2 regions of the Paenibacillus sp. FSL H8-0034 genome follow, and region 2 is predicted to be linked to the other one. Evidence: riboswitches for the same ligand, from Rfam matches in the RefSeq annotation. Region 2 holds a riboswitch; the other holds the start of a gene.
The links. Region 2 has a riboswitch for cobalamin ahead of NST47_RS04035 (ABC transporter substrate-binding protein). Riboswitches for the same ligand answer to the same signal wherever they lie in the genome.

Region 1: linked by a shared signal. The riboswitch ahead of NST47_RS12645 (energy-coupling factor ABC transporter permease) and the one ahead of NST47_RS04035 (ABC transporter substrate-binding protein) in region 2 are both predicted to bind cobalamin.

What each region holds. Positions count from the first base shown of each region.
Region 1 covers NZ_JBBOBS010000001.1:2,820,865-2,832,177, forward strand. The annotation lists gene NST47_RS12630 (DUF4183 domain-containing protein) at 101-514, opposite strand; gene NST47_RS12635 (MBL fold metallo-hydrolase) at 800-1,519, shown strand; gene NST47_RS12640 (hypothetical protein) at 1,653-2,192, opposite strand; cobalamin riboswitch at 2,409-2,598, shown strand; gene NST47_RS12645 (energy-coupling factor ABC transporter permease) at 2,741-3,508, shown strand; gene NST47_RS12650 (energy-coupling factor ABC transporter substrate-binding protein) at 3,505-3,789, shown strand; gene cbiQ (cobalt ECF transporter T component CbiQ) at 3,786-4,586, shown strand; gene NST47_RS12660 (energy-coupling factor ABC transporter ATP-binding protein) at 4,592-5,431, shown strand; gene NST47_RS12665 (spore germination protein) at 5,733-7,196, shown strand; gene NST47_RS12670 (Ger(x)C family spore germination protein) at 7,202-8,398, shown strand; gene NST47_RS12675 (GerAB/ArcD/ProY family transporter) at 8,404-9,507, shown strand; gene NST47_RS12680 (hypothetical protein) at 9,558-9,707, shown strand; gene NST47_RS12685 (ABC transporter ATP-binding protein) at 10,064-10,762, shown strand; gene NST47_RS12690 (ABC transporter permease) at 10,780-11,313, shown strand, end outside.
Region 2 covers NZ_JBBOBS010000001.1:849,198-860,510, reverse strand. The annotation lists gene NST47_RS04075 (GNAT family N-acetyltransferase) at 1-228, opposite strand, end outside; gene NST47_RS04070 (ankyrin repeat domain-containing protein) at 490-1,305, opposite strand; gene NST47_RS04065 (LysR family transcriptional regulator) at 1,457-2,332, opposite strand; gene dapA (4-hydroxy-tetrahydrodipicolinate synthase) at 2,446-3,330, shown strand; gene NST47_RS04055 (GNAT family N-acetyltransferase) at 3,382-3,834, opposite strand; gene NST47_RS04050 (DUF6054 family protein) at 3,901-4,230, opposite strand; gene NST47_RS04045 (GNAT family N-acetyltransferase) at 4,313-4,789, opposite strand; gene NST47_RS04040 (MOSC domain-containing protein) at 4,811-5,542, opposite strand; cobalamin riboswitch at 5,763-5,959, shown strand; gene NST47_RS04035 (ABC transporter substrate-binding protein) at 6,150-7,733, shown strand; gene nikB (nickel ABC transporter permease) at 7,730-8,695, shown strand; gene nikC (nickel transporter permease) at 8,688-10,511, shown strand; gene NST47_RS04020 (ABC transporter ATP-binding protein) at 10,499-11,239, shown strand; gene NST47_RS04015 ((2Fe-2S) ferredoxin domain-containing protein) at 11,264-11,313, shown strand, end outside.

The DNA of each region.
Region 1 (11,313 bases), 2.0 Mb from region 2:
GGTGAATTTATCGCACATTTCAGATGAGCCTTATTATGGAAGAGTCGGTGTGAACCCCAAAAAACCTGGCCAGCGGCCAGGTTATAGGCTGTAATTCCAATTACGTAATGATGGTGATAGTAGGAGCTGAAATGGTAGGTTGAGTAGCAATTGTAGAAGTTACGGTGCCGAAGTTTGCTATTTCCAATAGAACAGGTACCCCTACTGAGATATCGATCGTTGCCAGTACAAGGCTAGCTGTTGTCAGCGTGGACAGCGCGCTCTGCTGAAGAACACCATTAATATAAACATTGTAGTAATCATTTTCAGTGACAGCAGGTAAAGCCACAACCGGACCATCAGCATCGTCAACAAAGCTGGCTGCGGGAATTGTAATTTCTGTAGCACCTATCATTCCGTCATCAATTGCCGCAAAGAAACGGGAGACAACGGGATTGACAGTTGTATCGATGGTGCCACCGCTCGATATCGGAGCCGTGGAGGTTGCCGTATAGACGGGTTTAATAATTGCCATATTCTCACCTCCTTTACTCTGCGTTGAAACCGAATGAAATCTTCAGTTCTATTAACAGTAGATGAAAGTTAAATAGAATATGTAACGGCCAATCTACTGACATCTATATTAAGGTTACAGAACCTATGAATGCTATGAAATAGCAGGTTGGCGTGCGATTGATAGATATCTCTGATTCATTGGAGAAATCAGCACATTTGCCTGCGCATCAGGTCTAGGTTAACATTGAATAATCAGTACTCACGCGAAAGCCATGGGAACAAGGTAGACAGCCGATGGTACTCCATGGGAGAAGCTGTTCGAATCAATACGATGATGGAGGTGCAGGAAATGGCAGCAGGCTCAGGAATTAAAGCTGTAGAGTGGTCGATGAAAGCAGGTGAACATACGTTTGTCGTTCATGCTGCATTACTATGGGATGAGAACGATGGCATTCTTGTGGATACAGGAATCCCCGGTCAGCTGGAGGTGATTCGAGCTTCACTTGCTCAGGAGGCGGTTCCTTTTGACAAGCTTACAAAAATCATTATTACTCATCAGGATTTGGATCATATCGGCAGTCTTCCTGAGCTGCTCTCGGCTTCAGAGGGACGGATTGAGGTTCTCGCACATGAATTGACCAAGCCTTACCTATTAGGGGAAGTACCGATCATAAAAAGAGGTGTCCTTGTGCCGCCTTCCAAGGTTGATGTGACGCTTCAGGACGGTGATGAGCTTCCTTATTGCGGGGGGATTCAAGTAATTTTCACCCCGGGCCATACACCGGATCATATCAGCCTTTATCACAAGCCAAGTAAAACCTTGATATCGGGTGATGCCTTGACCTCACAGGATGGTGTGCTGATGCCGCCTAACAAAGCATTTACACCCAATATGGAGCAGGCACTCAGCTCGGTAGCCAAGCTGCTCGATTATGATATTGAGACCGTCATTACGTATCATGGCGGTGTTTGCACAGAACGGATTCAGGAGCGACTTGCTGCAATTGCAGCGGGTGAGCAATAATAAAAATAATAAAATAGAAGGATTGGGATCGGTGGGTAAACCCGTCGGTCTTTTTGTACTTTCATCACAAATATCCCATCCCGCTCATCCGAGCAGGACAGGATGTAAGTAGTTGTTGGAAAATGGTACTGCTTTAGTTTCTCGATTTCTGGATGACCTCCGTGGCCGGTGGTTCCTTAAGGATTCGGGCTATAGTTAAAGCTTTAAGACGAAGCTGCTCTGCAGCCTCATTAAAGCGGATAAGCCATGTGAACTGCTCCAATCGGCTAATCAGCCAGAGCGGGATGAGCAGACCTGCCAGCGAAGCCAACACAGCTATGGGCAGTGCCCATAGACTGTCCGGATGGGCGAAGTAAGGAATGAACGAAACCGCTAATATGGGAGCTGCATTCCATTTGAATACTTGGATCAACGATATCGTAACAATTGCAGTTGCAAAAAATGAGACAGCCCCGGTATCCATTGTATAAAAGAAGCTTCCGAGCGATACTGCAATGATAGCTCCGATAATGATGCGCACAACATCTTTGAGCTGGCCTATTCGGTGTATGAACAAGAAGCTGAATGCGCCGAGCGTTGGATAAAATACCATCTTCAATGATGGAAAATGGATGGATGCCCAATAAGCGGTCATAAGATAGCAGCAAATGATAAGCGAACGCAAAAAAAACATGAATTGCTAACTTCCTTTCTCATGAAACGGATTAAACCGATCTCTTGACTTGGCATTTTTAATTTTACAAATGGTTACACTCGATGTCAATCATTTAATGAATGACACGACTACAGATGTTTTGTACGGTCAAATTGTGTTATGTTTTTATAAATTTATGCTACGAAACAGGAAAATCGTTGTCGATATCGAATATAAGGTACTCAACAGCAAATCAAAAGCATACATGAATTAGGTGCCCATTAGACAATAAGGGGTAACAGGGAATCGGGTGCAACTCCCGAGCGGTCCCGCCACTGTATTCGGGGAGTTTTTTTTCATGCAGGTCACTCGGTAATGTATCGGGGAAGACGGAAGAAAACGAAGATCCGAAAGCCAGGAGACCTACCTAATTTAATCACCCGACAGCCTTCGCGGAAAGGAGTGGTGTACAAACGATGAAACGGCGATCCCGCAGGATCCTGTTTTATATTGTGATGTACCCATGACCAATTCTAAAGGATTGGTTTTTTTGTTTCGCCTATTATGGGAAAGAGAGGATTTAGAGAATGAAAGCAAAAAAGATGTTTCGAGCTTTATTGGTGGTTGTGGCCTTTACCCTGTATTTTGTTATTAACGAGCCTCAATCTGCCTACGCGATGCACATTATGGAGGGGTTCCTGCCACTGGGCTGGGCTGTGTTCTGGTGGGTTGTGTTTATTCCCTTTTTCATACTCGGATTACGTGCCTTGGTCAAAATCAACAAGGAAACACCAGAGTTGAAGATTATGCTGGGTCTGGCGGGCGCTTTTACTTTCGTGCTGTCAGCTCTTAAGATCCCTTCGGTAACGGGAAGCAGCTCACATCCAACAGGGACAGGCTTGGGTGCCGTGATGTTCGGACCTCTGCCGATGAGTGTGCTTGGATCTATCGTACTGTTGTTTCAAGCGCTGCTGCTGGCACACGGCGGTTTGACGACACTTGGAGCAAATGCCTTCTCCATGGCGGTCGCAGGACCTATGGTAGGATATGTCGTTTATAAGTGGCTGATGAACACAACAGGCAAGCAAAAGCTGGCCATATTCTCGGCAGCTGCATGTGCAGATCTGTCCACTTATGTGGTAACCTCGATTCAATTGGCGTTGGCTTTTCCTGCGGAAAATGGCGGCTTCCTGGCTTCTTTCATCAAGTTCGGCGGTGTGTTTGCGATCACCCAAATTCCTCTGGCTATCAGTGAAGGCTTGCTCACGGTATTGATCTGGAACTGGCTGCAGGCCTATAGCTCTGAGGAGCTGTCCATTCTTCAACGCAAAATGAAAGGAGTTAAGCAGTCATGACAAGTCGCACTAAAAATATACTTATGCTGACAGCTGTAGTGCTGTTGGCGGTTCTTCCGCTGATTCTGGTGAATGGTGAATTTGGCGGAGCGGACGATGCTGCCGAACAGATTATCGCAGAGCTTCACCCTGGCTATAAGCCGTGGTTCTCATCGCTTGTCGAGCCTCCTCCCGAAACGGAAAGCATGCTCTTTGCGCTTCAGGCGGCAATTGGTGCAGGCTTCATCGGCTATGCGATCGGCTGGTTCAAGGGTAAATCGGTTAAGCCGACTAAACAATGATCAAGCTGATCGATACACTATCCTATAAAAATCGGCTGCGGTCCGTATCTCCTGCGTGGAAATGCGGTTTTGCGGCCGTTCTGTTCGTAGCAGCATACTTGTCGCATCCTGTTGTACAGCTCTGCCTTGCAGGCTGGATGCTCGTATGGACTGTTTTTTATGCCCGAATTCCTTTTAAATCCTATATCCTGCTGATTGGGCTTCCTTGTTTATTTTATGTGACCAGCCTGCCTGCCCTTATGATCGAGATCGGAACACAATCCAGGGATTCGGTAGCGGCAGCCAGCACGAATCAAGTGCTTTTTACATTTATGAATTGGACATGTTATATGACGGAAGCAGGCTTGCATCAAGCTGGCTACTTATTTGCAAGAGTTGTTGCTTGTCTTTCCTGTCTTACCTTTGTGATGCTGACAACGCCGATGTCCGAGCTGTTTCAGGTGATGAACAAGCTGCGAATGCCCACATTGGTATTGGAGATTATGTTGATTATGTACCGTTTTCTTTTCCTGCTGTCAGAAACGGCGCAGCACATGTATACAGCCCAAAAAGCGCGAGGCGGTCAGTCCGGATTCCGCGGCAGGCTGAACGACACGGCGATTTTAATCGTTCGCTTGTTTGGTAAAACCATGCAGAGGTATAGAGCACTGTCCCATGGCTTGATAGCCCGGGGTTTTACGGATGAGATTCGGATGGCTCCTTATATGGCTAAGCCCGTTGCGCCCCGTTACTGGTTGGAAAGCTGGATCGGGGTAAGCCTCTTGTTGGGGCTGGAGTGTTGGATTCGATGGAGGTAACAGTAATGAAATCGATCTTGGAAGCAAGAGATGTACATTATAGGTATCCCGGTACGGATACGGAAGCTCTTCAGGGACTGAAGATGAGTATACCCAAGCATAAGAAAACGGCCATTTGCGGCCATAATGGCTCCGGTAAATCAACTTTTTTCCTTCAGGCGATTGGTATACACCGTCCTGTGGTCGGAGAAATGCGGTGGCATGACACTCCTCTATCGTATCGTCCGGAGGCTCTCAAAAAACTTCGCCAGCAGATCGGTCTTGTGTTTCAGGACCCCGAGCAGCAGTTGATTCTGAACACGCCGTTTGAAGATATATCCTATGGCTTGCGCAACGCCGGGATGGCTGAGCAGGAGATCGCGCTGCGAACACGTCGTATGCTGACAGCTATGGGTCTGGAGCATTTGGCGGACAAGCCGATTCACCATTTGAGCTTGGGCCAGAAGAAACGGGTAGCGCTTGCCGGAGTACTTGTGCTTGAGCCTGAGCTGCTGATGCTGGATGAACCGACAGCGTATCTGGACCGTTTGTCCGAGCAGCAGCTGGTCGAGGAATTGGATCGGATTCATGAGAACGGCATTACGATCGTGATGGCCACCCATGATATGAATCTGGCCTATTCATGGGCGGATTGGATTCTGGTCATGGATCATGGACAATGTGTGATGCAAGGCACGCCGTATGAGCTGTTTCAGCATGAGGAGCGGATTCAGTCACTCAGTCTCGAACTGCCGCTGCTGCTGGAGCTGTGGCAGGCTTTGCCCGAATTTATCCGTAAGGACGTTATCCCTCCTCGTACGATGGCGGAATTCAAGCGCTTGATGGCTGCGTCGTCTCAAGGGTGAAATAGCGGATGAAAGCTGTGATCTGCGAATTTACTTTGTTTTGCGATTTATGCATCCTCACAGCTGAAAGAGCTATTAGCCGATGTCCGTGAAGCCACATGTATCAATTGATATAAATACAGGGGAATACTTGTATAACCGGAGTTTTTTGGTTTTTCACAAAAAAATTCCGGTTTTTTATTGTCTTTACATACTATTAATCCGTATATCAACCGGCGGTTTACGTTTATTTTCATAAAGAGAGGGAGATATTAAAAGCGAATACAAAAAAAACGGAGGGTTGGCGTTAACCATTTCCAATATGACAACTATGTATGATAAAAATGAGTCCGATGCTTTTTTTGATCAACTGATTAATGTCATAGGAAATCCACCGGACTTAATATATCAAACTTTTGCACTGAGCGCGGACGTTCAGGGGTGCTATTTATTTATCGAAACCTTGGTGGACAAGAATAAAATTGATAATAATGTGCTGCGTTTTTTTTCGGAGGCTCAAATGTTTGACGGTTTGGAGAACGGCTTGAATCTCGTGGAAACCTTAAAAAACACCATTCCTATTGTTGCGACGACGACAACTTATGATTTGGACTCTTGCGTACAAGGCCTTTTGGAAGGGAAATGTTTGTTTTCTATTCCTGGAGCTGACGAAGTGCTTCTATTTGATGTTGCTCATTTTCCTCATCGTGCCGTAGCGGAAGCTAAAACAGAGACGACTGTTCAGGGACCCAATGAGGCTTTTAATGAACACCTGACGACCAATCTGGGCTTGCTGCGAAAAAGAATTCAATCCTCAAATTTTCGAGTCGAACAAATGAAGCTGGGCACGTCCACTGAATCGAGAGTTTTGCTGAGCTACATGCAGGATCTCGCACCGACCGAAGTAGTAAATGAATGTCGTAACCGCATTCGGGCTATTGAAACAGATAGCATTCTGGACAGTACTTATATTGTGGAATGGATTGCAGACAAAACATTCATTCCCTTTCCTTTGATCATGAAAACGGAACGGCCTGATGTCACGGTTTCACATATATTGGAAGGCAGGGTAGCTATTTTGGTCGATGGAAGTCCAATAGCACTAATCGGGCCGGTTACTTTTTTTCAATATTTTAAGTCGCCTGAAGATTATTTCCAAAGAGCGGATGTCGCCACTTTTATGCTTTGGATCAGGTTTTTGGCTTATTTGATGGCCATATTCGTCCCGGCACTTTATATAGCTGTTACCTTATACCAACAAGCATTGATTCCACCTATGCTTCTTGTAAGCCTATCTGCACAGAGGGAAGGAGTCCCGTTTCCTTCGTATGTGGAAGCTTTTTTGATGACGGGTATATTTGAGGTGCTGCGTGAGGCCGGTTTGCGAATGCCGCGAATTGCGGGTCAAGCGATCTCGATTGTAGGAGCACTAGTATTAGGGGAAGCCGCGGTACAAGCTGGTTTTGTATCGGCCGCGATGGTTATTGTTGTAGCTGTTACCGCTATCACGAGCTTTGTCGCCCCATATTATAACTTCGGCTTATCACAACGATTTCTTATGTATGCTTACATGATATTGGCCGGATTTATGGGATTATACGGTATCTTATGCGGTGTCTTGTTTACCATTGTTCACCTCGTTTCACTGAAATCGTTCGGTGTTCCTTTTATGGCTCCTGTTGCACCAACGTTCCTTTCGGATTGGAAGGACACGCTAATTCGCGTGCCAAGATCACGGATGAAAACCTATCCTCGCATGAATCATACAAAACGCAAAAAAAGGTGAAACTCATGAACTTCAAACATTTTCTCAGGTACTGTAAAGGTTACTTGATGATCATTTCTTGCCTTTGTTTGACAGGCTGCTGGGATATGGTGGAAGTGAATCAGCTTGCTATTGTAAACTTTATCGGGTTGGACAAAAATCCGGATACCGGAATGTACACCGTTTATTATCATATTATTAATCCTTCAGGTATAGCTACACAAAAAACGTCGGGGATCAATTCTCCTATATATTCGTATCGTATCGAGTCCAAGACCATTGGAGAGATTTATGATAAAATGCTCGACAAGATTCCAAGACGGCCTTTTTTTGACCATTATCAGTCATTGGTAGTGACCGAAAGGACTGCTAAAGAAGGAGTAGAGGAGCTTATTAATTATTTGGTCAAGCATTCGGACAACCGGTCCACTATCCACATGTTCGTAACCGGTTCTCGACTCTCAGACATCATGGATACATATACCACCCTGGAGAGGATGCCAGGCAGGGTCATACACACTATCGTTGAAAATCAGTCCAAGCAATCGGGTCGGGCAAGCAAGCAATCGCGAGTCAAAGATCTGGTTGAGAATATGGAAAGCTCTTCGCTTACCATACTTCCCCTTATTACCCTATCGAGCTCACAGCCCAAACCCACCACTAATCGTTATGAACAAATTGATGCAAATAAGGGAAACATTGTATTGGATGGAGGCGCTGTATTCAAAAGAGGCCATATGATTGGGAAATTAAAACCGATGGAGATGCCCTTGGTCAATTTGTTGAATGGGCAAATTATGACTTTTCACCAATCATTAAATTTAGCCGGAGGTCATGTCGATGTCCGCGCTATGTCGATTAAGGTACATAAGAAAATATTAATACAAGCCGGCCAACCGGTTTTAAAGATTGATATCAAAGCGAATCTTGATATTCTAGAAAATTCTCAAACTACGAAGTTGACCGTTCAAAATCTGGATGAAATCAAAAAAAAGTTCAACGAACAAGTCTCAGAGGAAGCTCACCGTTTTTATGAGAAAACTAAACGGATGGGTTGGGACATTCTTGGAGTCGAGGAACAAATCAAACGAAATCATATAAAAATCGGAGAAGTCATTCCAAAAGATAAAAATATATGGGATGAAACCCGTCTTGAGATTACCGTAACTTGCATCATACAATCTGTCGGTGATACTATCGATCCGTTAAAAAAGAAAAGGTGATGACGATGGAGGAAGCACGCATCAGCAGGTGGCAGTTTTTTCTGTTGACATTGAATTATACAATGGGCACCTCTTTCTTTATTAGACCAGGAGGTATTATTGCTTCAACCAAGCAGGATGGTTGGATCATTCCGTTAATAGCGGGAAGCATTACTTTATTGGTAGTCTGTTTGTGGTTGACACTGGTAAAAGCCAATCTTGGATTAAGTATCGTGCAAATTTGCATAAAGGTGCTTGGGAAACCAGTGGGAGGATTCTTTGCGCTGCTTTATATTTGGTACTTTGTGCAAACGTCCAGCTGGGTTACTCGCAATCTTGGCGATTTCATGAAGACTCTTGTCATGCCGCGTACACCAATATCTGTATTTCATCTCATGCTATTATTGATCGTTTGTTATGCCGCTATCAAAGGAATTGAGACTATAGCAAGAGTTAGCGAATTCTTGACCCCATTCGTCTTAATTGTTGTAGTGATTATCTACTTATTAACCTTATCCGAATGGCGGACGGATCGTTTGTGGCCCATGTTTCAGATGGATGCCTGGCATTTGATGATCAATTCTTCCTCTGTTATCGGATTTCCGTACCTGGAATCTGTTTCTCTTATGATGCTGGCTCCTTATGTCAAAAGTGGGGTCAAGTCAGGTTTGTTATATGGTATAACGATGGGGATGTTTCTTTTAAGCGGGATTGTTTTTGTAACCATAGGTGTTCTTGGAGTGACTCGCGCATCTCATTCTACGTACCCGCTGTATATCATTGTTCAGGAGCTTAAAATTGCCGAATTTATCGAACATGTGGAATCAACAATCGTGATTGTCTGGCTGATCTGGATTTTCCTCAAGCTTTGTACAGCATACTACTGCGCTGTGCTGGGTATATGTCAATTATTCCGACTCAATGACAGAACATGGATCGCAGTGCCCCTGATCCTGCTAGTCTCCGGGCTCGCGATTTCATTTAACGATAACGTAGTGGAAAATATAGAGTGGGATAAACGATACATCTTTTTATATTCCTGTTTTTATGGAATTGGAATCCCTGCTTTGCTTCTCTTGATGACCTGGCTCCGGAAAAGTCGCAGCAAAAGTAAGGAAGGCTTATTGTGATCTGGTTTATTGTGTGTTTTACGGTCGGATTTGTTGGGAGTTTTATCTTGATGTTACGAAAGAGAAAATCCGTTAAGGAAATGTTCTTTTTTACAGCTCTTTCGTTGCTTGGTTTTGTTGTTTGGATGGGTATTTTTCTTCAACATAAACTCAATCCGAATGAATGGATAGGAAGATTGATCGATATGATGAAAATGTAGAAGCTATTACTTGCCGAAGAGCCCATCGGTTCTTGTGGACTCCAGGCACTTGGACCATGAGAACTGTATAAATCGGTTCGTTCCGAAACCTTCTGGAATCAAACAACGCTTTGTGCTCCAAACCCATGCTATCCGCCTTTAACTCCCACGCTTGTATTCCGATTCTTCGAAGATATCTTTAACTCAACTTTGTCAGTTTCGTTAGTAAACCCTCCAGATCCTTTTGATAGTTGTCAATTTAATTGTGCACAAAATAAATTCGGGCTTATAACGCAAAAGATGATTTATTTGGAATTGTGCATTATACTTTGAGAAGATGCAGGAAGGGACAGTGAAAGCAAGTGGTCAAAGAACGATTGGCAGTGTTGAAAGTGCATATTGAGCAAGCGGGCTACGAAGGTCAATCCGACGTGATCAAGCAAATTCAATTTGATGTACGGCAAGGTGAGCTTGTCGGTTTGCTGGGCCCGAACGGAGCAGGCAAAAGTACTACAATCAAAAGTATTCTGGGCTTGCTCAAGGATTTTAAAGGAGAGATCACCTTTATGGGTGAGAAGAAAAGCTATGCGTATATTCCCGAGCATCCGATACTTTATGACGAGCTGACACTCTGGGAGCATATGGAGTTTGCAGCTGCTGTGTATGAACTGGATCGGGACGTATTTCTGGAAAGAGCCGATGATTTGCTGCGCCGCTTCAGGCTGTTGGATGAAAAGCATCATCTGCCAGGCAAATTCTCCAAGGGCATGCAGCAAAAAATCATGCTCATCCTCGGTTTCCTCAACAAGCCGGATGTCTACATTGTGGACGAGCCTTTTATTGGATTGGATCCCAAGGCGATCAAGGATTTTCTCGGTATGCTCGATGATGAACGGCAGCGCGGAGCGGGTATCCTGATGAGTACGCATGTGCTGGATACGGCTGAACGGATTTGTACTTCCTTTGTGCTTTTATCGGGTGGCAGACTGGTAGCAAACGGAACACTGCATGATATTCAGCAGCAGTCCGGCTTACCGGGTGCCCCTTTATTCGATTGCTTTCACTCCTTGCTATGATGGGGGGACGGGGCACATTGACGAGCAGCTGGCGGTTATTTGTTCGAAGAGTAGGTTCTGATTGGAGCTATCAACATAAAGCGCTGCGGCTTGCCGTGGACTGGATTGTAGCTTTGTATGTCGTCATTCCCTTGATGCTTGTGGCAGGTTATCACTATATAACATGGCTCCACACGCCTCCTGCGTGGTTTCATTTGTTTACGTTACCGATGGTTGCAGCGGTATTGTATGTATTTGCCTGGATGGGGACGATACGTTATTTTGTTGAGGAGGGGGATCAGCTCTTTCTCAGGCAAAATCAAAGCTGGTTCCGCCATCTGATGGTTCTTGGCTATAGATATTCTCTGGTTCTGCAGGGTGTCACAACCTTACTGCTGGTAGCTTTGCTGCTGCCCTTGTTATACCAGAATTTCGCCTTTACAGCTGCAGCGGTTGCCAACCTGTTTATTCTGACCTATTTGTTAAAAGTAACCTTGGGCTTAGCCCGTCAACTGCTTGCTCTCCATCTGTACGGAATCGTTCTATGGTTATTGCGGATTGTATTATTTACG
Region 2 (11,313 bases):
ATCACCAATACATTCGTCGGTATCCTTCAAACAGACGGCCCAAAGTCCATATCCGTCCCTATCGTATCGCTCTATATTTCTTTGAATCCATTGTTGTGTTTGCTGATAACTAAAATGAGATGGATAAAACCGCATTGTTTCCGGGTCTGAAAACATGGGGTACAGCGCATGAATATCCTCATTTATATAATGTCTTAAGTATAGTCTGGGCGTTTCAAGTATCATGATGGTTTCCTCTCCTATATACAGACTCCAGCTATTAATTGCCTTGTCGCTGTTTGTTGTGACTGTTCTGAATCTCGACTTCCGGTTTGCCTGCTCATGAACTGGAAAAAGCCGCAGTAATCGCGGCCGCATTGTGTTTTGAACATGGTTACGATAGGAAATGCCCGTTGATACTGAGCGTATGTTGTGACGCACATTGTGGTTGTCGGGTCCACGTGACATTTCTAGTTGGGTGTATCTGGCCAAGGGCAACCTCACCTTGTTTTACGGATACAGCACACCCTTTCCACCCACACTTTTCAAATAGTCGTACATATTACGACGCTCCCAGATCTTAGCCGCATCCAGGGCGGTAAATTGTTTGGGGATATATCTTTTTTTCTCATTAACCCAATAATCCCCATACGGGGCCAGCCTATCAAGATCCGCGCCGGCATTGACAAGCACCTGCAGGGTTTCCATGTTGTTTTCATCTATCGCATGAATAAGAGGCGTTTGTGCGTTCCATGAATAATTCACATCGGCCCCTTTGTCAATCAACAATTGAACCAGCTTCGTGTTTGCATTCTTGGCAACCGCCCAGGACAATCCAGCGAAGATACCCTTATAGCTTTGATCCGATGGGCTTAGATGCTCAAGGATAATACTGGCCACTTCAACGTTTCCTCCGTAAATAACTTCATATATCACAGGAAAGTTCGAGGTGTTGTCGGGATCCTTCGGGTCAATTTTTACCCGGACGTCAACACTAGCGCCTTTATCAAGCAAAAGCCTTACAATATCCGGACGGTTTTTGCGGACAGCGATCTCCAGAAAGGACAGTTCAATCTTAACGCCAGGCACACGTGCAATTGAGTCAGGAGACATCCCATCCTCCAGTGCAGCTCGCACTTTATCGGTTTCCCCGTTAATAATCGCTAGCATGGCTGCATTTTTTTCTTCCTTCGTGTGCGTTTTTTTCTGGACTTGCACAGGCTTGATCGGCTCTTCTTGAACTTCAGATTTAGAAAAATGATTCCAAGCCACAACTAAAATGATGACTACTACAATAAGGCCAGCTAAATGCTTAATCGTCAACAACTCCTAACACAATCGAAAATAGTTAAATGCTATCCGTTTATACTCCGCAAAGATTGTATTATACATTTGACCACAAGTAAATAATAATCCATCCCTAAACTAAATAAGGATGGACCGATTCTTTCATGGTTAGACACTACAATCTTCCCGTTTATGAACTCAACTTGAGCATTTCGATAAAATCCGACAGTGCGTGTGACATCCATTTTTTCGGGTGAATAACCATGTGCAGGTCCAATCGTATGTCGGGATGTGCGAATGGAAGGACTGCTAATTCCCCTCTCTGTATTTCTTCTTCAGCTGCCATTCTCGGCAATAAGGAAATACCTGAACCGACCCTAACACATCTTTTAATAGCTTCGGGGTTGCCTAATTCCAATCCTATTCGATACGAAATTCCATGTGTCCGCAGTACCTTTTCCAGCATAATCCGGTAATTGCAGCTATCCTCTGCCATAATCCACTCAACACCATTTAGCTGCTCCAACTGTATGTTACTAAGTGCAGCTAGCGGATGATTCGGATTGGCGATCAGCACCAGAGGTTCTTCTTTAATCTTGGTCCACCCGAGCGTTGGATCTGACGGTTTATTTTCCAGGATAAGCCCGATATCAATTTCACCTTCTCTTACTTTGCTAACAATGTGTGCTTCACGATCAGGCTGAAGTCGGATGGCTAGATCAGGGTATTGCTGTCGAATGTGCTGAATCCAAGGTGGGAGAAAATATGAAGCCAATGAATCAATCGTTCCGATCGAAAGAGTCCCCCCTCCTTGCTTGGCCAGCTTTTCCTTAGACTCTTGGTATAGATCAAGCATTTGAATAGCGACCTTCAGCAGCTCCTCTCCAGCCGAAGTCAGACGAAGCCCTCTGCCATACCGTTCAAATAGCTTGACCTCATAAGCCTTTTCCAATCTCTGAATCTGCATGGTCACACTGGATTGTGCATACCCAAGCTCTTCCGCTGCCCGGGTAAAGCTTTGACGTACCGCTACTTCCCTAAAGGTTTGCAAATAGATTAGCTCCATCATATCCCCCATACATCAATATTATTGATACTATCTATCACTTATTATAGATAACTATGATGTAATATTCCATGGTAAAGTTAAATCACGAAAGAAGAATGGGAGGAATCGTTATGTTGAAAGAAACGGATGTAAAAGGCATTTATGTGCCCGTTGTAGCTCCCTTCACTGGGAATGAACAGTTAGATCTGGATTCGTATCAGAATTACATCGGGAAGCTGCTGACACACGATATTCAAGGGTTGGTTATTAACGGTACCACCGGCGAAGCACCGACGGTTATGTGGGAAGAGGTGAGCGAGCTCGTACAGACGACACAGGCATGTATGCAGCAGAAACGAATCCCCATTGTCATCGGTACAGGAACGAATAGTACCGTTTCTACAGTGAAACGAACAGAAATGGCAGGATTATTAGGCGCAGATGCTGTTCTCGTTGTGACGCCCTACTATAGTCGTCCTTCGCAAGAGGGTATTCTTGAACATTTCCGGAGGGTCGCACAGGTTGGAGTACCGATTATAGCCTATGAGATTCCTTCCCGTACTGGAGTTCGGTTAACCACAGATACGATAAGAAAAATAATGGATTTGGACCAGGTAATCGGTTTAAAAGATAGCTCAGGCGGCATTGAGCTCATCTCGGAGCTGACACGTTATGATACGAAGCCAATTCTTTGTGGGGAAGACCATTATTTTCACGCCATGTTAAGTCAGGGGGCGAGTGGTGGCATGCTGGCATCAGCAAATGTTATTCCAGAAGCTTTAATCCATGTCTTTGAACTCGCTAGCAACGGTAACTTTATTCAAGCCAAACAGGCATTCGATCTGCTGGTTCCCTTAATTCGAGGTCTTTTTCAGGAATCGAATCCCTCACCTATCAAGTGGATACTTACCCGACAAGGAGTCATCTCATCTGACACCCTGCGTTTACCGATGGGGCCGATTTCTAATCAATTACAGCTGGAATTGGAGCAGATGATGCCGCAATTCGGTTACTAATCACTTTCTCGATCCCTTAAAATAAATAAGCTGCCTCGCGGCAGCTTTTTCTTATAATTCCTGTGATAATCTCACCATGTCTCTACAGCGGATACCGTTTTCAACAATTTCTTCCGCATAGTGTCTGACAAAAAAATCCCTATCTATGCCAATCATTCTAAACCCACATTTTTGGTAAAGTGCCAGCTGCCCGATCCCAGAGTTGCCTGTGCCTACCTCGATTGTTTTATATCCCTGTAATTTAGCGTTATGAATAGCGTGGTGAACTAATTGTTTGCCTATTCCTCTGCTTTGATGGTCCTCATGGACGGCTATATTCACCAGTTCAACGGTATTAGGTCTTGTTGGCAGTAATACATAAACAGCGATAACAGCTTCACTCAGCTCTGCCACGTAACATTGCCCTCTTTCCAGATAGTCTCTAACAATTTGTTCGGAGGGGTCTGCTAATAAGAGCAGCTCCATAGGCAGTGATTCATTAGAACCTAACATGCGAATTTCCATTGATGTACTCCTTTATAAACGGCAGCCGTATTTAAAATAAACGATATCGAGCAATCATAGTTGGCCTTATTCGATAATATAAGGATCTAAAATATTTTCTACTGAAGAAGCAAAATCGACTGCAGCACCCCAATCGAAATTGAAAATCAATCCTTCGGAGCTTCCTGTAGCAATAGCCCTTACGTTGGTAGTACCCTTTAAATTATCGATAATAACAATAAGCGCCGCACGATTTTTAGATCTAAAATAATATTTCTCATAAATCTGGGTGCCGATAAGCTTATCCTGACCCACATTGTGATACTCTTCATGTACGAGATCAGCGTTCTGGTTGTCTTTAACTAAATTCAAAGCCGCCAATGGTGCGATGTTGACATTAAAGCTAATTGTACTCATTGTATCCATCTCCCCTTAACGAAAGACTGTATATCATCCTTACATTATAGATGCTTAAATGATACGCAATCAACTTATTCGTTTAGTTCGATAATTGTTTAGTCATTTTAAAATTAACCAACTTAACACCCTTGCGTTCAACAACCTGCAATTGAATGGATTGATATCCTTGCCGTTCAAAAAAGGGTTTTGCCGTGATACTTGCCTCCGTATCCATTTCAGCTAGCCCTAATTCTTTTGCTTCTGCTTCGAGTCTATTCACCAAGGCAAAGGCTATCCCCTGCCCCTGATAATCTTTATGTACATAAAATCTATCCAAGTGACCCTCTGAGGTCATATCGGCAAACCCGACGATTTCACCATTCATTTCCGCTATGTATGTAATGTTACGACTCAACGAAACTTTCCAAGCCGAGATTTTAGCGAATTTTTCGTCCTTTGGTGCCCAAGCCTGCAGCTGATCTGCTGAATAATCCTGTGCATTTATGGTATGTACGGTTTCGTAAAATAATGAAACGATCTGATTGATATCGGAATCTTGAAACTTTCTTATTATCATACGAGTGACTCCTTGCTATTTTCAATGCTCTAGATATACCTTGTCACCTACATGAATCTGGCCCACCTGTGCTACAGAAGCATACACGCCAAAGTTCAAATTCATCTCCTCATTTACTTTCCTCAATAGAGAAGTATCATGCTTCTGCGTATCAGGATCAATCGTAATCATGGAACAACGGCGACAATACTTATCTACTTGTAAATGTGTATCGCCCACGACTAACCGCTTTCCAATCCAGTCGCTTTCATCGATTGATTCGTCATCTAAGGCCACAATGAAGTTTGCTCTAAACCGACGCAAATCCAATCTTTTGCCCCAGATCTCTTCAAGCTTACGTAATGAGGTTGTTGTGACAATCAGAATACTGCTCGCATCAACAGCCAAGAGGTCGGACTTCTGGGGATCATAGCTTTGCATCGTTATCTTTTTCTTGGAAAACCTTTGTATTTCATCCAGCAAAGCTTCATTCCATGTAAAATTCCGCCCAAACGGCGAGGTTACATGAATATTAGGAAACTCATTTTCCGATCCTTCACCCATGAGCTCCGCTTTATAACCGAGCATTTCAGGGATGCTTCTTGCGGTAATAAAGCTATCCCATCCTTCCTTGGTTTCATCTATAAAAGCATAACAGCGGTCGCCATACAATCCGTATCTCTCAATTATGCCACTCTCTAAACGTTCACCCGCGAATGACTTTACTGGAAATCGATGGATTTCACGGAGTTCACCAATACAAGATGCTGCCAAAATGACCACCTCTTTTCAATTCACGATTGATAACCCTATACAGATAGTGTTTAAGTATAATCAAATAGTAATTTTTTACATGAATCATGTCAAAGGAAAGATTGGGATTAAACTGATAATTCCCATACCGTTGGACGATGACAGCTGCAATTTTTATTTCACTTACTTTATATTGGTATTGCATAAGATATTAATATTGTTTATGATCAAGGTTGATAATTGAATATTTGTGGGAACAGGTGCTTCAGCAAGCTGAAGCTTAAAAGGGAAGTTCGGTGCAATGCCGACGCGGTCCCGCCACTGTAACGGAGAAGTCCTCAACGATTATGCCACTGATCTTAGCCATGTTAAGATTGGGAAGGCCGTTGATGATCATGATCCCGAAGCCAGGAGACCTGCCAGTTCTGACAACACTGCTTTTACCTACGAAGGATAGGGAGGTGTTAAGGACGGCCAAAAGTTTCATACAATAAAACTATGGGCATCTTTACCTTTTTCTTGTTATAGGGTAACGATGTCTTTTTTGCGTTGTATACGATGTTCCGGCTTTAACAAGGTGACACAGGAAATACAATTATGAGAAGGAACACAGGAGGAGACAAACAAGATGTTGGTTTATTTAAAGAAAAGTAGTTGGCTCACATTCATTTTGACTTTACTCATCGCATTATCCGCTTGCAGTACGGCTACAAACTCAGCGAGCTCAGGTACAGGTGCAAACAGTGCCGCAGCAGGTACAAGCTCCGCGATGGCCGATCAACAGGTGCTGAAATATGTTACCTTGAATATGCCCCGCTCGTTGGATCCAACTAATGTGGATGCACAGCGAATTACGTCAGACGGGATTGCCGAGCCATTGGTCATGCTCAATGATGATGCAACCTTACGTCCATGGCTGGCCAAGTCATGGAAAAACGTAGAGCCTACCCTTTGGGAAATGGAGCTGCAGCCTAATGTGAAGTTTTGGAGCGGAGCCGTGATGGATGCGGCAGCAGTCAAAGCAGCGCTTGAACGCCATCAGAAGCTGAACAAGCGGGCTTCCTCACAGATCGGCGGCGTGGAATTCATCGTCAAGGATGCGCTGCACATTCAGTTCAAAACACCTAAGCCCGACCCGGCTTTTATATTCAAGCTTACCGGATTTGCAATTCACAATGCGGCTGAAGCGGATCGCCTTGGCGATAAATTTAATAAAGAAGCCGATTTAACCGGATTCATGAAGCCCACGCAATTCATTCCGGGCGAGTTGCTGATTGCCGAAGCCGTTCCCACCTATTGGGGCACAAAACCCAAGCTTCAGCGTATAGAGGCAAGGCTGGGTTCCGATGGTCAAGGTCGCCTGCTCGCTATGAAAAGCGGAGATACTGACGCGGATATGAATGTGGAGGTTGAACAACGCATTGCCTATGAAAAGGATAAAAAATTCAATGTGCTGTACCCTCCGGGCTCAACGCGCAATCTATGGCTGAACATTAAAAAGGTTCCTGCTTTTCAAGACCCCAAGGTTCGCTTGGCTATAAGCCTGGCCTTGGATCGCAAAGAGCTCATTGACGGGGTGAGCCGTGGGTTTGCCGAGCCCGTGACAGGCCACTTCCCGAAGGGACTTCCGTATGCACTGGACAAAGGGCCGGAATCCGACCGTGCCAAGGCAGCGCAGCTGCTTGAAGAAGCAGGCTGGAAAGCCGGAGCAGACGGCGTTCGTACCAAGGATGGTCAAAAGCTGCAGTTCAAGCTGCTGACTTACTCGTTCTTTCAGCCAACTGCTGTAGCTTTACAAAGCCAGTTAAAGGCTGTCGGCGTTAATATTGAAATTGCACCTGTTGAAACTACGGCTTCGAATCAGTTAATGCTTGATGGCAATTTCGAGATGGCTACCTACTGCTCCTGCGGCAGTGTAACCGGAGATATCGGAGGCCAATTGAAATCGTACTACCGGAGTGGCATCGTTAGCAATTATGGTGGATACAGCAATCCTGAGGTGGACAAGCTGATTGATCAGCTGTCAGCTGAATTTGATGCCAACAAGCAAAATGAGCTGGCGAAGCAAGTTCAGAAGATCGTACTGGATGAAACGGCAATCGTATATATGTATAACTCGGCAAGCTGGGGCTCGGCCTACAACAACAAGGTGAAAGGCATAGATGAGAACCTGAGAACGAAGATTGTACCGGAAATGTACATCAGCAAATGAGTATCTTCAAATATCTGCTCATTCGTATAGCAGTCACCATTCCTGTACTTCTCGGTGTCACACTGCTCATATTTTCGTTATTACGCTTTATTCCAGGTGACCCTGCGCAGATGATTTTGCTAACGATGTTTGATCCCGGGGCAACCGTGACCGATCTGGATGTCGATGCCGCTATCCTGCGCAAGCAGTTGGGACTTGATCAGCCTTTTGCGATTCAATATTTGACATGGCTGAAGGAGGTCGTTTCCGGTAATCTGGGAACCTCCTTTCGCAGCCGTACACCCATTACAGAAGAGCTTTGGGTACGGATTCCGGCAACCTTGGAGCTAGCAGGCGCAGCATTGGTAGTCATGCTCGTCATAGCTTTACCTTCTGGGATAGCCGGTGCCGTATTTCATCGGCGTCCTACCGACCATATCACCCGTTTTATCGCGTTAATGGGCGTATCCGTTCCGAATTTTTTTCTCGGATTGGTATTGGTTTATTGCCTTTCCTATCTGCTCGGTTGGTTTCCCACACTCGGAAGAGGCTCTTGGCAGCATTTGGTCCTCCCTGCTTTAACGCTCGGAACAGGGCTGGCCGCAACGACCTCCCGATTGCTGCGCACCTCTTTATTGGAGGTGTTTTCCAAACGCTATATGGTGCTGGCAGAGGCCAAAGGACTGCCTCGATCTGTCATCGTATACAAGCATGCCCTGCGCAATGCGCTGATTCCCGTTATTACGTCTTTCGGCATGATCATCGGTGGTCTGCTCGGAGGAGCTGTTATTATTGAAACTGTTTTTTCATGGCCAGGTATCGGACGTTATGTGGTCGATGCCATCAACGGAAGGGATTATCCCGTTATTCAGGCATTCGCCTTACTTATGGCTGTAACCTATGTCATGATCAATGTGCTGATAGATATCATATACCGCTGGATCGATCCCCGTGTGCGGATAGAGGAGGGAACCCATGGATAAGCGAATGCTCAGACAGCTGCGGTCAACAATAGTAAAGGACCCGATTGCCTTGATTTTGCTGCTATTCATCGTTATGGTGATCATTCTCTCATTGGGCGCACCCTTATTTACAAGCCATGATCCGGTCAAGGTCGATTATGCACAAGTGTTTATGCCGCCCTCCGGTGAACATCTTTTGGGTACCGATAATTTCGGCAGAGATGTGTTCACACGGTTGATCTATGGAGGCTCCGCTTCCTTAACGGCTTCCTTCATGGCTGTAGGCCTGATCATCTCACTTAGTTTAGTAATCGGTGTAACAGCAGGCTATTTGGGGGGCTGGGTTGATCAAATACTGACCCGCTTCATGGATGTACTGCTTTCGTTTCCAACCTTGGTACTGGCGATAGCTATTGCAGCGCTGATGGGTCCGGGATTAACGGGCTTGATGGTCGCGGTAGCCGCCGTATCCTGGCCTTCTTATGCACGGATTTTCCGCAGCTATGTGCTGATGGTGAAGCAGGATGGTTATATTCAGGCGGCACGCTGTTCAGGGACACCGGCTTGGAAAATCATGCTCACTCATATACTGGGAGCCATTATCGGACCAATTCTGGTGCTCATAACGCTGGATATAGGATATGTCATTCTAAGTATCGCTTCCTTATCATTTCTTGGCCTCGGGATTCGTCCGCCACAGCCGGAATGGGGTGCTATGTTAAATGAAGGCAGAGCTTACCTGGAGGAAGCGCCTTGGTTATTTCTAGCTCCTGGCACGATGATTTTCGTTATGGTGCTGGCGACTAATTATTTGGGTGACACGGTTAAGGATGCATTGGAGCCGAGAACACTTCATGTTCCGCTGCTATTCAAGAAAAGAAGCCGAATGAGCAGGAAGCTCACCGAAATCTCAAGCAGCCAAAGGGCAGCGAACATGGAAACGGCTGCAGCCGCAGCCATTGGATATCAGCAAGCAACTGCGGGTAAAGAACCGCTGCTTATCGTCAGCAACATCAGTGTGGAAGTGCTCAGCACTCGTAAACGTCAAAAGTCGCAGCCGATTTTACAGTCGATCAGCCTGGAGCTATATCCAGGAGAATGTTTAGGCTTGGTCGGAGAAAGCGGTTCTGGCAAAAGCACACTGGCGCTGACCATCATGGGACTTCTGAGACACCCACTCCAACAATCGGACGGCAGCCTCGCCATTCTGGGCGAAAGTACATCTGACTGGCAATGGGACGATTGGCGGATGATCCGCGGCAAGCGGCTCACCTATATTACTCAAGACCCGATGGATACCCTCAATCCAACATTGACGATCGGTGACCAACTGCTGGAATGTCTGATTTATCATCAACACAACCCTCCATTAGGACGAGTCGAGATGAAAAATAAAGTTATCGATATGCTGTCCAAAACCGAGCTTGCGCCTGAGGTTTATGCAATGTATCCACATCAGCTTAGTGGGGGTATGCGGCAGCGGGTCGTCATAGCCATGGCTATGATCAACGATCCACAAATCATCATTGCCGATGAACCTACAACAGCGCTCGATGTAAGTACACAGGCCAAGATTATGGCACTGCTCAAAAAACTGCAGCAAAGCAGTGGCGCTGCGATGATCTTTGTATCTCATGATCTTAGGCTCGTTGCCCAGGTCGCAGATCGTATTGGCGTGATGCATCAAGGCCGACTGATTGAAATGAATGATGTGAAATCGATTTTTACGCAGCCCCAAGAAACCTACACCAAGCTGCTGCTGGCCTCTATTCCTCGTCTGTTTATCCCGCAGCACAGCCCGGTTATGGCGAAAGGAGATCCTTCATGCTCCAAGTAAAAAATTTGCAAAAGGCCTACCGTGGCAAGCAGGTGCTGCATGCTATTGATTTTGCGATAGCACAGGGAGAGATCGTCGGTTTGATCGGCATGTCCGGATCAGGGAAAAGCACTATCGCCAAATGCATAATGGGTCTTGATAAACCAAGTGGTGGCGATATACTATGGAATGATCAATCGTTGTTATCATGGAGCGCTCGAAGCTCTTGGAGACAAGACATTCAGATTGTGTTTCAAGATCCACGAACCAGCTTGAACCCGCGTTGGACAGTAAGACGCAGCATCGCTGAGCCGTTACGAAATTATGGCTCTGCTGTCGAGGCGCGCATTGTGGAGCTTTTGCTGGAGGTTGGTTTAGACGAACGGTATTTGAACCGCTATCCAGACGAGCTGAGCACCGGACAATGCCAGCGGGTATGCATAGCCCGTGCGCTAGCATTAAAGCCGAAGCTGCTTATATTGGATGAGCCATTATCGGCCTTGGACGTGTCGATTCAAGCGCAAATGCTCGTATTGCTCCAACAGCTGCATCTTTCGCAGCAGGTCAGCTACTTATTTATTTCCCATGATATAGCCGTCGTATCCGAGCTATGTGAACGTGTACTCGTCATTGAGAAAGGCACGATTGTCGAGGATACTACGGCAATACGATTAATTAACGAACCCAAGCATGCGTATACACGCAAGCTGCTAGCCGATACGCCTACCTTTCCTCAATTTAATCAGTAGAATTTACTAGAAAGCGGTGCAAGCATGGCAACCTGGAATTTATCCGAAACGCAGCATCATGTGCTAATTTGCAA